DNA from 3 places in the Oerskovia enterophila genome. Region 1 is predicted to be linked to each of the others. Evidence: predicted binding sites of a transcription regulator. Region 1 holds the regulator's gene; each other region holds the start of a gene.

Region 1 (4,262 bases):
CACGGGGGAGTGCAGACGACCGACCTGGACCTCGCGATCGGCGCGTTCGGGACCGTGGTCGCCGCGCTGCCCGCGGAGCGCTTCCCGGACGGCCTGCCCGACGACGCGCGCTCGGCCGTCGCGGCGGTCCGCGACGCGGCGCGCACGGTGCTCAGCGCGCTCAAGCCGGACACCTCGGGCGGGCCTCAGGCGCAGCCGGACACCGGGATGAAGATGGCCCAGGCCACCATGCTCCAGGTCTTCGAGATCGCCGAGCGCATGGCGCAGGACCCCACGGGGCACGACGTCCTGTGGTGCTCGCGCGCCGGCGAGGACGGTCGCTGGAGCGGGGACGGCGTGAGCAAGCTGCACGCCGCGCCGCTCGCGGTGGCCGGGCTCATCCGGACCAACCTCCTGACCGAGCGCACGGGCGTCTTCACGTCGGCGACGCTCGCGCTCGGGGGGACGTTCGATCCCGTTGCCCGCTCGCTCGGGCTCGACGACGACGGGGCCACCTGGAGCGGCCTGGACGTCGGCAGCCCGTTCGACTACCCCCAGCAGGGCATCCTCTACATCGCCAAGCACCTGCCCCAGCCCGGCCGCGAGGCGGCCACCGACGGGCAGCTCGACGAGATCGCCGACCTCATCACCGCGGCGGGCGGGCGGACGCTGGGCCTGTTCTCGTCGCGGCGCGCGGCGCTCGCGGTCGCCGAGGCCATGCGCGAACGGCTCGACGTCCCGGTCCTGTGCCAGGGCGACGACCAGCTGCCCACGCTCGTCAAGGAGTTCGCCGCAGACCCGCAGACGTGCCTGTTCGGCACGCTCTCGTTGTGGCAGGGCGTGGACGTGCCGGGCCCCAGCTGTCAGCTCGTGCTCATCGACCGGATCCCGTTCCCCCGGCCCGACGACCCGGTGAAGTCGGCCCGCGCCCGCGCAGTGGAGGCCGCGGGGGGCAACGGCTTCATGCAGGTCTCGGCCAACCATGCGGCGCTGCTGCTCGCCCAGGGTGCGGGGCGGCTCATCCGGTCGACCGCGGACCGCGGTGTCGTCGCCGTCCTCGACCCGCGCCTCGCGACGGCTCGCTACGGTTCCTACCTGACCAAGTCGATGCCGGACTTCTGGACCACGACCGACCGACGTGTCGTCCTCTCTGCGCTCGAGCGCCTCTCCGCCCTAGGCTGAGACCCGGCAGTCCACGCGGTGGACGCGGTCTCCGTCCGGCGGAGGCTCGAGGTCCGTCGCACAACGTCCAGGAGGCACAGTGCCCGCCCGTACCACCAAGCTCGCGATCGTCGGCGCAGGTTCCGTCGGATCGACCCTCGCCTACGCGGCGCTCATGCGAGGGGCCGCTCACACCGTGAGCCTCCTCGACATCAACAAGACCAAGGTGGAGGCCGAGGTCCTCGACCTCCAGCACGGCATCCAGTTCATGCCCATGGCCAAGGTCGAGGGCTCCGACGACGTCGCGGTGTGCGCCGACGCCGACGTCGTCGTCTTCACCGCGGGCGCCAAGCAGAAGCCCGGGCAGACGCGCCTGGACCTCGCGGGGGCGACCATCTCCCTGGTCCGCAACATCCTGCCGGGGCTCGTCGAGGTCGCGCCCAACGCGATCTACATCATGGTGACCAACCCGGTCGACGTCGTGACGTACGCGGCGCTCAAGTACTCGGGACTGCCGTCGAACCAGCTCTTCGGCAGCGGGACGGTCCTGGACTCCTCCCGCCTGCGCTTCCTGGTCGCGCAGCACTGCGGTGTCGCGGTGCAGAACGTCCACGCCTACATCGCGGGCGAGCACGGCGACAGCGAGATCCCGCTCTGGAGCTCGGCGACCATCAGCGGTGTGCCGCTGCTCGACTGGCAGGGGCTCACGGGCCGCGGGCCGCTCACCGCCGAGGTGCGCGAGGACATCGCGCACGAGGTCGTGCAGTCGGCCTACCGCATCATCGAGGGCAAGGGCGCGACCAACTACGCGGTCGCGCTCGCCGCCACCCGTATCATCGAGGCGATCCTCGACGACGAGCACCGCGTCCTGCCCGTCTCCTCGCTCCTCGACGACTTCCACGGGATCAGCGACGTGTGCCTGTCCGTGCCGTCGCTGCTGGAGCGGCGAGGGTGCGGGGAGCGGATCGAGGTCCCGCTGTCCGACATCGAGCTCGCCGGGCTGCGCTCGTCCGCGGACTCGGTGCGCGCGGTCGCGAAGAGCTTCGGGCTGTGACTCGCCAGGGCTGACTCCCGCGAGGGGGCCGAGGACCGCCGACAGGCGGTGCCCGGGGCACGACGAAGGGGACGGCCGGTGCGGCCGTCCCCTTCGTCGTGCGGGAACAGGAACGTCTCGAGGCGAGCGGGTCAGAGGCTGCGCAGGACCGAGACGACGCGGCCGAGGACCTGCGCGTCGTCGCCGGACAGCGGGCGGTACGCCTCGTTGTGCGGCATGAGCCACACGTGCCCGTCGATGCGCTTGAAGGTCTTGACGGTCGCCTCGCCGTCGATCATCGCGGCCACGATCTCACCGTTCTCCGCGACGGGCTGGCGACGGACGACGACCCAGTCGCCGTCGCAGATCGCTGCGTCGATCATGGAGTCTCCCGACACGCGCAGCAGGAAGAGCTCACCGTCGCCCACGAGCTGGCGGGGCAGCGGGAACACGTCCTCGACGACCTGCTCCGCGAGGATGGGGCCACCGGCCGCGATGCGCCCCACGACGGGGACGTACGACGGGGTGGGGCGCTCGGGGGACTCCTCGGCGGGATCCACGCCCTCCACGCGCGGGAAGCCGCTGCCTGGCAGAGCCCTGATCCCGCGCGAGTCGTCGGTCTGGACGACCTCGATGGCCCGAGGACGGTTCGGGTCGCGGCGCAGGTAGCCCTTGCGCTCGAGCGTCGTCAGCTGGTGCTTGACGCTCGACGGGCTGGTCAGGCCGACGGCCTCGCCGATCTCGCGCATGCTCGGCGGGTAGCCGCGCTGCTCGACCGACGACCGGATCGTCTCGAGGACCAGGCGCTGACGCGCCGTGAGCCCGTCCCCGCCCGTCGCAGGGTCGGGGAGCTCGTGCACCTTCGCGAGCCTGCCCGTGGTGTCGGCCACCCGTCCCGCCATCGTCGTCTCCGCCCTGCTCGGCCGTTCCGGTCCTTGTCCTGCGGAGTGTGCGCCGAGAGCGGCGCCGCCTCCTGGTAGAGCTCCCGGCCGCCTGCGCGCGCCCCGAAGGGGCCCGACATATCGGACGACCGGTACAGGTCCAGGGTAGGTCACCACGCGACACGAATCAAACACATGTTCGAGCATGTCTCGACAACGCGTGCAGTCGGTGATAGAAATCGTACAGATGTTCGACGTACAGGTGTTCGAACCGACCGGGGAAGGCGGTTCGGGCACCCCTGGCGAAGGAGTGGACATGAGCGCAGTGGTGTCGATGGACGAGTGGCGCACGGCGAGGCGTCGGGCGTCCGTGCCGGTGCCGGCGTCGGAGGGCCCCCTCCGTCTCACGCGTCGCGGTCGGGTCGTCCTGACGGTGCTCGCCCTCGGGCTTGTGGTGCTCGCCGTGCTGTGGGGCGGCAAGGCCTTCGCCTCGGGCGCCGGCGAGCCGCGCGAGGTCACGGTGCACGCGGTCCAGGCCGGCGAGACGCTCTGGCAGCACGCCGCAGCGCTGGCCGGGGGTGACCGGGACGTGCGTGACGTCGTCGACGAGCTGATGGCCCTCAACGGGCTCTCGTCGGCCAGTCTCGACGTCGGACAGCAGCTGTTGCTCCCGGTGGGCGAGGGGTGACGGGCCGCTCCGGCGGTTCGTGCTGGCGCTCGCCGGGGCTCTGGTGCCGCGTCTCGGCAGGTTGCGTGTGAGACAGGGGTTGCGCACTGCCCTTAGGTTCCCCTAAGTTAGTACTGCCTCACCAACCCGGCTGGGGGGTCGGTCGGTGGGGAGGAGACGCGCACTGCCGCGTCTCCGCAGTTGCGTCGACGTCTGCGAGGCGAGTCGCGGACGTGAGATGGGGACGGGGGCGTCCCGACGGAGGTGGCCGGTTCACGGCCACCTCCGTTCTCCGTTTGTGACCGATGCCCGGGGCGGGGCGCCTTGCATGTCGCCGAGCGGGCGACGTACGTTCGGGGCGCACCTCCGGAGCGGCCGCTCCGGAGCCAGGCCGACCAGCACAGGAGACCTTTCCCATGCACTGTCCGTTCTGCCGGCACGCGGACTCTCGGGTCGTCGACTCACGGACCTCCGACGACGGCGCATCGATCCGCCGTCGCCGCCAGTGCCCTGCGTGCAACCGGCGCTTCACCACGATCGA
Region 2 (4,262 bases), on a different contig from region 1:
AGCCGACCACGCCGCACCGCGCGGAGGACGCGGGTGCCGTACGGCACCCGCGTCCCGAGGCGCGCCGCGCCCGACCGGGGCGCTCGGACCCGGCCCCGCGTCCGGGCCGCACCCGCCCTCCGGCCGCGAGCGCCGTCGTCGGGCACCCCCGCACCGCGCGCCGCGCGGCGCGTACGATGGGCGATCGTGAAACCGGTCATTGGAGTCCTCGCCCTGCAGGGCGACGTCCGTGAGCACGTGGCCGCCCTCGAGGTGGCCGGTGCGCGCGCCGTCACCGTGCGGCGCCCCACCGAGCTCGCCGCGCTCGACGGCCTCGTGCTCCCCGGCGGGGAGTCGACGACGATCGACAAGCTGCTGCGGATCTTCGAGCTGTTCGACCCGCTGCGGGCCGCGATCGCCGCAGGTCTGCCGGTGTACGGCTCGTGCGCGGGCATGATCCTGCTCGCGGACCGGGTGCTGGGGGCGACCCACGACCAGCAGACCCTCGGTGGCCTGGACGTCACGGTGCGCCGCAACGCGTTCGGGCGTCAGGTCGACTCGTTCGAGTCGTCCGTGGAGATGACCGGGGTGCCGGGCGGGCCCGTGCCCGCCGCGTTCATCCGGGCCCCGTGGGTCGAGCAGGCCGGCCCGGGGGTCCAGGTCCTGGCGCGCACGCGCCACCGGGGCGCCTCCGCGCCCGCGTCGGGCGCCGTGCCCGCCGCGGGCGCGGGCGAAGACGCAGGTAGAATCGTCGCAGTACGTCAGGGAACGTTGCTCGCCACCTCCTTCCACCCCGAGATCACGGGCGATGCGCGGGTGCACGAGCTCTTCGTCGCAATCGTGAAGGAGTAACAGGGGTATGTCAGGACACTCCAAGTGGGCTACGACCAAGCACAAGAAGGCCGTGATCGACGCCAAGCGCGGCAAGCTGTTCGCCAAGCTCATCAAGAACATCGAGGTCGCGGCCCGCACGGGCGGCGGGGACCTCGCCGGTAACCCCACGCTCTTCGACGCCGTCCAGAAGGCCAAGAAGTCCTCGGTCCCCAACGACAACATCGACCGCGCCCTCAAGCGCGGCTCGGGCCAGGAAGCCGGCGGCGCCGACTACCAGACGATCATGTACGAGGGCTACGGCACGGGCGGCATCGCCGTCCTGGTCGAGTGCCTCACGGACAACAAGAACCGTGCCGCCGCGGAGGTCCGCATCGCGTTCACGCGCAACGGGGGCCAGCTCGCGGACCCGGGCTCGGTGTCCTACCTGTTCTCCCGCAAGGGCGTCATCGTGGTGCCCAAGGAGGGCACCACCGAGGACGACGTGATGGAGGCCGTCCTGGAGGCGGGCGGCGAGGAGGTCACGGACGAGGGCGACACGTTCGAGGTCCTCACCGAGGCCACCGACCTGGTCGCGGTCCGCACCGCGCTGCAGGACGCCGGCATCGAGTACGACTCCGCGGACGTGGTCTTCCACCCGTCCATGGAGGTCGAGGTCGACGCCGAGGGCGCCCGCAAGATCCTGCGCCTGATCGACGCGCTCGAGGACAGCGACGACGTGCAGAACGTCTACGCGAACTTCACCGCGAGCGACGAGGTCATGGCCGAGCTCGAGAACGACGACTGACCCACCACCCGGTGTGACCAAGGGCTCTCGCGCGACCGCTCGCGTGGGAGCCCTTCGTCGTGGGTGGCGCGTGAGAAGGTGAGCGCGTGCGCGTGCTCGGAGTGGACCCAGGCCTGACCCGCTGCGGCGTGGGCGTCGTCGACTCGTTGCCCGGGCGGCGCGCGCAGATGGTCGCGGTCGGGGTCCTGCAGAGCCCCCCGGACATGTCGGTGGACCTGCGCCTGCTCACGATCGCCCAACGCCTGGACGCCTGGATGGACGAGCACGTCCCGGACGTCGTGGCCGTCGAGCGGGTCTTCGCCCAGCACAACGTGAGCACCGTCATGGGCACCGCGCAGGTCGCGGGGCTCGCGATGGTCGCCGCGGCCCGCCGCGGGGTCCCGGTCGCGATGCACACCCCCAGCGAGGTCAAGGCGGCCGTGACCGGCACGGGCCGGGCGGACAAGGTCCAGGTCCAGCGCATGGTCGCGCGCATCCTGGGCCTGGCCGAGCTGCCCAAGCCCGCGGACGCCGCCGACGCCCTGGCGCTGGCGATCTGCCACATGTGGCGCCCCGCGGGCGCGCTGCAGGGCGGCGACCGCCACCAGCTCACCCCCGCCCAGCGGGCGTGGGCCGCGGCAGAGCAGGCCTCGCGCGGCCCGCGCCGCTAGGTGCCCGCGGCAGGGGCACGTGCCGGGGGAGCGCGGTGCGTCGAGGTGCCCGACGGCGAGGCTCACCCGGGCGCACGCCCGCCCGTTGCTAGAGTGGCCGCAGTTTCGTACAGGTGTTCGGGATCGGTCGCGCGCGGCCGGGGCCCGCGAGGATGCATGGAGGCACAGTGATCGCTTCGCTGTCGGGAACGGTGGCGAACGTCCGCCTGGACCGCGCTGTCATCGAGGTGGGCGGCGCCGGGGGAGCCGTGGGGTACCTCGTGCACGCGACCCCCGCGACCCTGTCCACGCTGCGCGTGGGCGAGGCGGCAAGCCTGTCCACGAGCATGGTCGTGCGCGAGGACTCGTTCACCCTGTTCGGGTTCGCCGACGACGACGAGCGCACCGTCTTCGAGGCCGTGCAGACCGTCAGCGGCGTCGGCCCGCGCCTGGCCCTGGCGATGCTCGCTGTCCACACGCCTGACGCCCTGCGCCGCGCCGTGGCCTCCGAGGACATCGCCGCGCTCATGCGCGTGCCCGGTATCGGGCGCAAGGGCGCCCAGCGCATCGCGCTCGAGCTCGGCGACCGGCTCGGGGCCCCCACGGGCGCCGGCGACGGGACCGGCGAGGAGGCGGCAGGCACGGGCGCCGCCGTGGTCGACGACCAGCGCGACCAGGTCGTCCAGGCGCTCGTGGGGCTCGGCTGGAACCCCAAGGCCGCCGAGGACGCGCTCGCCACGGTCCTGGCCCAGGCCGGCGTCGACGTCGTCGCCCCCGACGAGATCGCCGGCGCCCTGCGCGCCTCGCTGCGCGTCCTGGGCGGCCCCCGTGGGTGACTTCGACCGCGTCGGGTACGCCGAGGGCGAGGAGCCCTTCACGTCCGAGCGGATCGTGGCGCCGGCCGCGGACGACCTCGAGCGCGCGGCCGAGGCCGCGCTGCGCCCCCGGCGGCTCGAGGAGTTCGTCGGCCAGCTCGTCGTGCGCGACCAGCTCTCCCTGGTCCTGCAGGCCGCGCTGGCCCGCGGAGCGACCCCCGACCACGTCCTGCTCTCGGGCCCCCCCGGGCTCGGCAAGACGACCCTCGCCATGATCATCGCGGCCGAGCTCGGCGCGTCCCTGCGGGTGACGTCGGGCCCCGCGATCCAGCACGCGGGCGACCTCGCCGCGGTCCTGTCCTCCCTCGAGGAGGGCGAGGTCCTGTTCATCGACGAGATCCACCGGCTCGCGCGCCCCGCCGAGGAGCTGCTCTACGTCGCCATGGAGGACTTCCGGGTCGACGTGGTCGTGGGCAAGGGCGCCGGGGCGAGCGCGATCCCGCTGGCCCTGCCGCCGTTCACGGTCGTGGGGGCCACCACGCGCGCCGGGCTGCTGCCCGCGCCGCTGCGCGACCGGTTCGGGTTCACCGGGCACCTCGACTTCTACTCGCCCGACGAGCTCCAGCGCGTCCTGGTCCGCTCGGCCGGCCTGCTCGGCGTCCGGCTCGACGCCGACGCCGCCCACGAGATCGCGGGCCGCTCGCGCGGCACCCCCCGCATCGCCAACCGCCTGCTGCGCCGCGTGCGCGACTGGGCCCAGGTGCGCGGCGACGGCTCGCTGGACCTGCGGGCCGCGCGGGCGGCGCTCGAGGTCTACGAGGTCGACGAGCTCGGCATGGACCGCCTCGACCGGGCCGTGCTCGGCGCGCTGTGCGCCCGCTTCAACGGCGGCCCCGTGGGGCTGAGCACCCTGGCCGTGACCGTGGGCGAGGAGGCGGAGACCGTCGAGACCGTCGTCGAGCCGTTCCTCGTGCGCGAAGGGCTGATCGGGCGCACCCCGCGTGGGCGCGTCGCGACCGCGGCCGCCTGGGCGCACCTCGGGCTCACACCCCCCGACCCCCTTGCGCCCCGCGGCCCGGGCGGCCTGACAGGGGGACGGAACGGCTCCGGACGGACGGGGCGAACCCTGTTCGACACCGGGGCCTAGACTGGGGGAGTCTGAGCGGCGGAACTCCACGGTCGTACGGTTCGTTGGTGATCCGTACGCGTGCGCCTAGACTG
Region 3 (4,262 bases), on a different contig from region 1:
GGACTCGGGGGCCTCGAGGAGTCCCGCGTAGTCGCCCGAGTGGATGACGCGCCCGCCGTGCTCCCCCGCCCCGGGGCCGATGTCCACGATCCAGTCGGCGGCGCGGATGGTGTCCTCGTCGTGCTCGACGACGATGAGCGTGTTGCCCAGGTCGCGCAGCCGGGTGAGCGTGTCGATGAGCCGCCGGTTGTCCCGCTGGTGCAGACCGATGCTCGGCTCGTCGAGGACGTACAGCACACCGACGAGCCCCGAGCCGATCTGCGTCGCGAGCCGGATGCGCTGCGCCTCGCCCCCCGAGAGGGTCCCGGCGGGGCGCTCGAGCGAGAGGTAGTCGAGGCCCACGTCGAGCAGGAAGCCCAGACGGGCGTCGATCTCCTTGAGCACCTCGGTCGCGATGGCCTTCTGGCGTGTACCGAGCTCGAGCGAGCCGAGGAAGGCCGCGGCCTCGCGCAGCGGCAGACGGCAGACCTCGGCGATCGACTTGTCGCCGACCTTGACCGCGAGGACCTCGGGCTTGAGGCGCGTGCCCTGGCAGACGGGGCACGGCGTCTCGCGCATGTACGCCTCGTACTTCTCCTTGGACCACTCCGACTCGGTCTCGCCGTGACGGCGCTCCAGGAAGGTCACGACGCCCTCGAAGCCGGTCGAGTACTGACGCTCACGGCCCCAGCGGTTCTTGTAGCGGACGTGGACCTCGTGGTTCTGGCCGTAGAGGACGGCCTGCTGCGCGCGCTGCGGCAGCGCGCGCCAGGGCACGTCCATGGAGAACCCCAGGTCCGAGGCGAGAGCGGTCAGGACGCGGTTGAAGTACTCGGAGGAGATCTGGGCCCAGGGGGCGACGGCTCCCTCGGCGAGCGACTTCTCGTCGTCCGGGATCACGAGGTCCGGGTCCACCTCGAGCCGGAACCCGATGCCCGTGCACTCGGGGCACGCGCCGTAGGGCGCGTTGAACGAGAAGGTACGCGGCTCGATCTCGTCGAGCGTGAGCTCGTGGTCGTTGGGGCACGCACGCTTCTCGGAGAACCGGCGCTCGCGCTGCGGGTCGTCGGCGTCCGCGTCCACGAGCTCGACCACGACGAGGCCACCTGCGAGGCCGAGAGCGGTCTCCACGGAGTCCGTGAGCCGGCGCTGGACGCCCTCGCGCGAGACGAGACGGTCGATCACGACCTCGATGTCGTGCTTGAGCTTCTTCTCGAGCGCAGGCGGGTCCGTGAGCTGGACGACCTCGCCGTCGACGCGGGCACGCGCGAACCCCTTGGACTGGAGCTCCTTGAAGAGCTCGCTGTACTCGCCCTTGCGGCCGCGCACGACGGGGGCGAGGACCTGGTAGCGAGTCCCTTCCGGCAGCTCGAGGAGACGGTCGACGATCTGCTGCGGCGTCTGGGCCTGGACCTTCTCTCCGCAGACGGGGCAGTGCTGGGTCCCGGCGCGTGCGAACAGCAGGCGGAGGTAGTCGTAGACCTCGGTGATGGTCCCGACCGTCGAGCGAGGGTTGCGGTTGGTCGACTTCTGGTCGATCGAGACCGCGGGCGAGAGGCCCTCGATGAAGTCGACGTCCGGCTTGTCCATCTGCCCCAGGAACTGACGGGCGTAGGCGGACAACGACTCGACGTACCGACGCTGCCCCTCCGCGAAGATCGTGTCGAACGCGAGAGAGGACTTGCCGGACCCCGACAGCCCCGTGAAGACGATGAGCTGGTCCCTCGGCAGGTCGAGGTCGACGTTGCGGAGGTTGTGCTCACGGGCACCAGCGATGACAAGGCGATTGCTCACCGAAGCATCGTATGCCTCGCCCCTGACATTCGCACACCTGTTCGAGACGCGGACGACCGGCGTCGCCCCGACCGGCGAGCCGACGGCGCCTGCGCCATGCCCCTGACCAGCACTCCGAGCCATCTGCTCGCCGTGCCAGACTTCGACGAGAGGCTCGTCACACGACCAGCCGACCGCCGTCGGTTCAGCCACCCCGCCGGCTACCGACCGAAACTACCTGGAGGGCTCGTGGGATACACCGGAGACGTCGCGGTCGGAGGTCCGAGCGACCTGCGGGTCCTGGACGAGATCGAGGTCCGCAAGCTCGCCGTCGGGACGTCGCACAACAACGCCTACCTCCTGACCTGCCGGAGGAGCGGAGCCCAGCTCCTGGTGGATGCTGCTGCCGAACCGGACCGGCTCGCCGAGCTCGTCCGTGAGGGCTCGCCTTCGGCCCGCCTCGACATGGTCGTCACGACGCACCGTCACCGCGACCACATCGCCGCGCTCGCGTCCCTCGTGGCGGTCACGGGAGCCACGGTCGCGGTCGGCGAACCCGACGCCGATGCCGTCACCCGTGCCACGGAGGTCGGCGTCGGCAGATCCTTGCACGACGGCGACACGCTCGTCGTCGGGCACCTCACCCTCGGGGTCGTCGCCCTGCGCGGCCACACACCTGGGTCGGTCGCGCTCGCGTACCGCGAGCCCGAGCACGCCACCGCACCCGGGGCCGTCTCCGGGCGCGCACACCTGTTCACGGGAGACTCGCTCTTCCCGGGCGGGGTGGGCAACACCGAGCAGGACCCTGGACGCTTCGCACTCCTCTACGCCGACGTCACCGAGAGGCTCTTCGACAGGTTCGACGACGCGACGTGGGTCTACCCCGGGCACGGCGCGGACACGACGCTCGGCACCGAGCGTCCCCACCTCGAGGAGTGGCGCGCACGAGGCTGGTAGCAGCGGCCGCGGACCTCGGGAGGCCCGTGCCGCTCGAGGTGCTTGAATGAGCGACATGCCGATCTTCGCCGTGACCTACACGTACGCCGACAAGCCCGCCGTCCTCGACGCGTTCCGCCCCGAGCACCGTGCCTTCCTGGGCGGCCTGCTTGAGCAGGGCACCCTGCTCGCGTCCGGTCCCCTCGCCCAGGACGTCGCCAACCCCGCAGGGGCGCTCCTCCTGGTCGAGGCCGCCGACGAGGCCGGAGTGGCGGCGACGCTCGACGCCGACCCGTTCGCCCGGGAGAACGTCATCACGCGTCGCACGGTCCGTCCCTGGGTTCCCGTGCTCGGCCCCTGGTCCGACCGCATCTGACCCGGGACGGCCCGCGCGGCTCCGCCTGCGGCGCCCGGACCCGCCCGGCACGACCGGGCCCGCGCTCCCGACCCAGACCGTGCAGCACGACGGCCCGCCTCCCCGAGGGGAGGCGGGCCGTGGCGTACCGGGCCGAGCGTGCGCCGGGTGAGCCGACTAGGAGGCCACGTCGACGTCGTCGGGCACGGTCTCCGTCTTGTCCTGGCCGCGCGTGCGCAGCAGGCTCGCGACCGTCGTGACCCCGAGCGCTCCCACGATCACCACGAGCGAGAGCCAGATCGGGACCGTGGGGACGGCCTCGATGTGGTGCCCGCCGTTGATGAACGGCAGCGTGTTCTCGTGCAGCGCCTCGAGGATCAGCTTGACCCCGATGAAGCCCAGGATCACCGCCAGGCCGATCGGCAGGTAGACCAGGCGCTCCAGGAGCCCCCCCAGCAGGAAGTAGAGCTGACGGAGCCCCATGAGCGCGAACACGTTCGTCGTGAACACGATGAACGGGTCCTGCGTCAGGCCGAAGATCGCGGGGATCGAGTCGAACGCGAACAGCAGGTCCGTGCTGCCGATCGCGAGGAACACGATGAGCATGGGCGTGAAGAGCCTCTTGCCGTCGACCACGGTCCGCAGCCTGCCGCCGTCGTACGTCTGCGACAGGGGAAGCACCCGCCGCAGCGAGCGGATCATCCGGTTCTCCTGGTACTCCTCCGGTTCGTCCCCGCCCGCGACGAGCTTGATCGCGGTGTAGATCAGGAACGCGCCGAACAGGTAGAACACCCACACGAACTGCGCGATGATCGCCGCGCCCGCCAGGATGAAGGCGCCGCGCAGCACGAGCGCCACGATGATCCCCACCATGAGGACCTTCTGCTGGTGCTCACGGGGTACGGCGAACCTCGTCATGATGATGACGAACACGAAGAGGTTGTCCACCGACAGGCTGTACTCGGTGAGCCAGCCCGCGTAGAACTCGACCGCCGGGGCGCTCCCGCCCACGAGAGCGACGAGCCCACCGAAGACCAGTGCCAGGGCGACGTAGAACGCCACCCACAGGCCGCTCTCCTTCATCGACGGCACGTGCGGGCGACGGCCCACGATCACCAGGTCGACGAGCAGGAGGACGACGAGAGACGTCAGCGACGCCGCCTCGAACCAGAACGGGAGCTCGTGCTGCATCAGTAGGTTTCCTTCTCCAGGCGACGAC

The links. The regulator LexA, encoded in region 1, represses DNA repair genes until DNA is damaged. The targets are predictions, from matches to a motif close to TCGAACANNTGTTCGA.
Region 2: the regulator LexA is predicted to act here: its motif matches at 2,353-2,368, upstream of ruvA (Holliday junction branch migration protein RuvA).
Region 3: the regulator LexA is predicted to act here: its motif matches at 1,803-1,818, upstream of uvrA (excinuclease ABC subunit UvrA).

What each region holds. Positions count from the first base shown of each region.
Region 1 is NZ_JBIVFZ010000001.1:993,091-997,352, forward strand. It holds gene ACIPWA_RS04360 (ATP-dependent DNA helicase) at 1-1,161, shown strand, start outside; gene ACIPWA_RS04365 (L-lactate dehydrogenase) at 1,241-2,194, shown strand; gene lexA (transcriptional repressor LexA) at 2,326-3,075, opposite strand; gene ACIPWA_RS04375 (LysM peptidoglycan-binding domain-containing protein) at 3,371-3,742, shown strand; gene nrdR (transcriptional regulator NrdR) at 4,138-4,262, shown strand, end outside.
Region 2 is NZ_JBIVFZ010000003.1:97,874-102,135, reverse strand. It holds gene ACIPWA_RS09820 (NUDIX hydrolase) at 1-2, shown strand, start outside; gene pdxT (pyridoxal 5'-phosphate synthase glutaminase subunit PdxT) at 184-831, shown strand; gene ACIPWA_RS09810 (YebC/PmpR family DNA-binding transcriptional regulator) at 839-1,597, shown strand; gene ruvC (crossover junction endodeoxyribonuclease RuvC) at 1,684-2,247, shown strand; gene ruvA (Holliday junction branch migration protein RuvA) at 2,415-3,062, shown strand; gene ruvB (Holliday junction branch migration DNA helicase RuvB) at 3,115-4,188, shown strand.
Region 3 is NZ_JBIVFZ010000006.1:156,979-161,240, forward strand. It holds gene uvrA (excinuclease ABC subunit UvrA) at 1-1,773, opposite strand, end outside; gene ACIPWA_RS18055 (MBL fold metallo-hydrolase) at 2,002-2,709, shown strand; gene ACIPWA_RS18060 (YciI family protein) at 2,756-3,064, shown strand; gene ACIPWA_RS18065 (TerC family protein) at 3,221-4,234, opposite strand; gene ACIPWA_RS18070 (TerC family protein) at 4,234-4,262, opposite strand, start outside.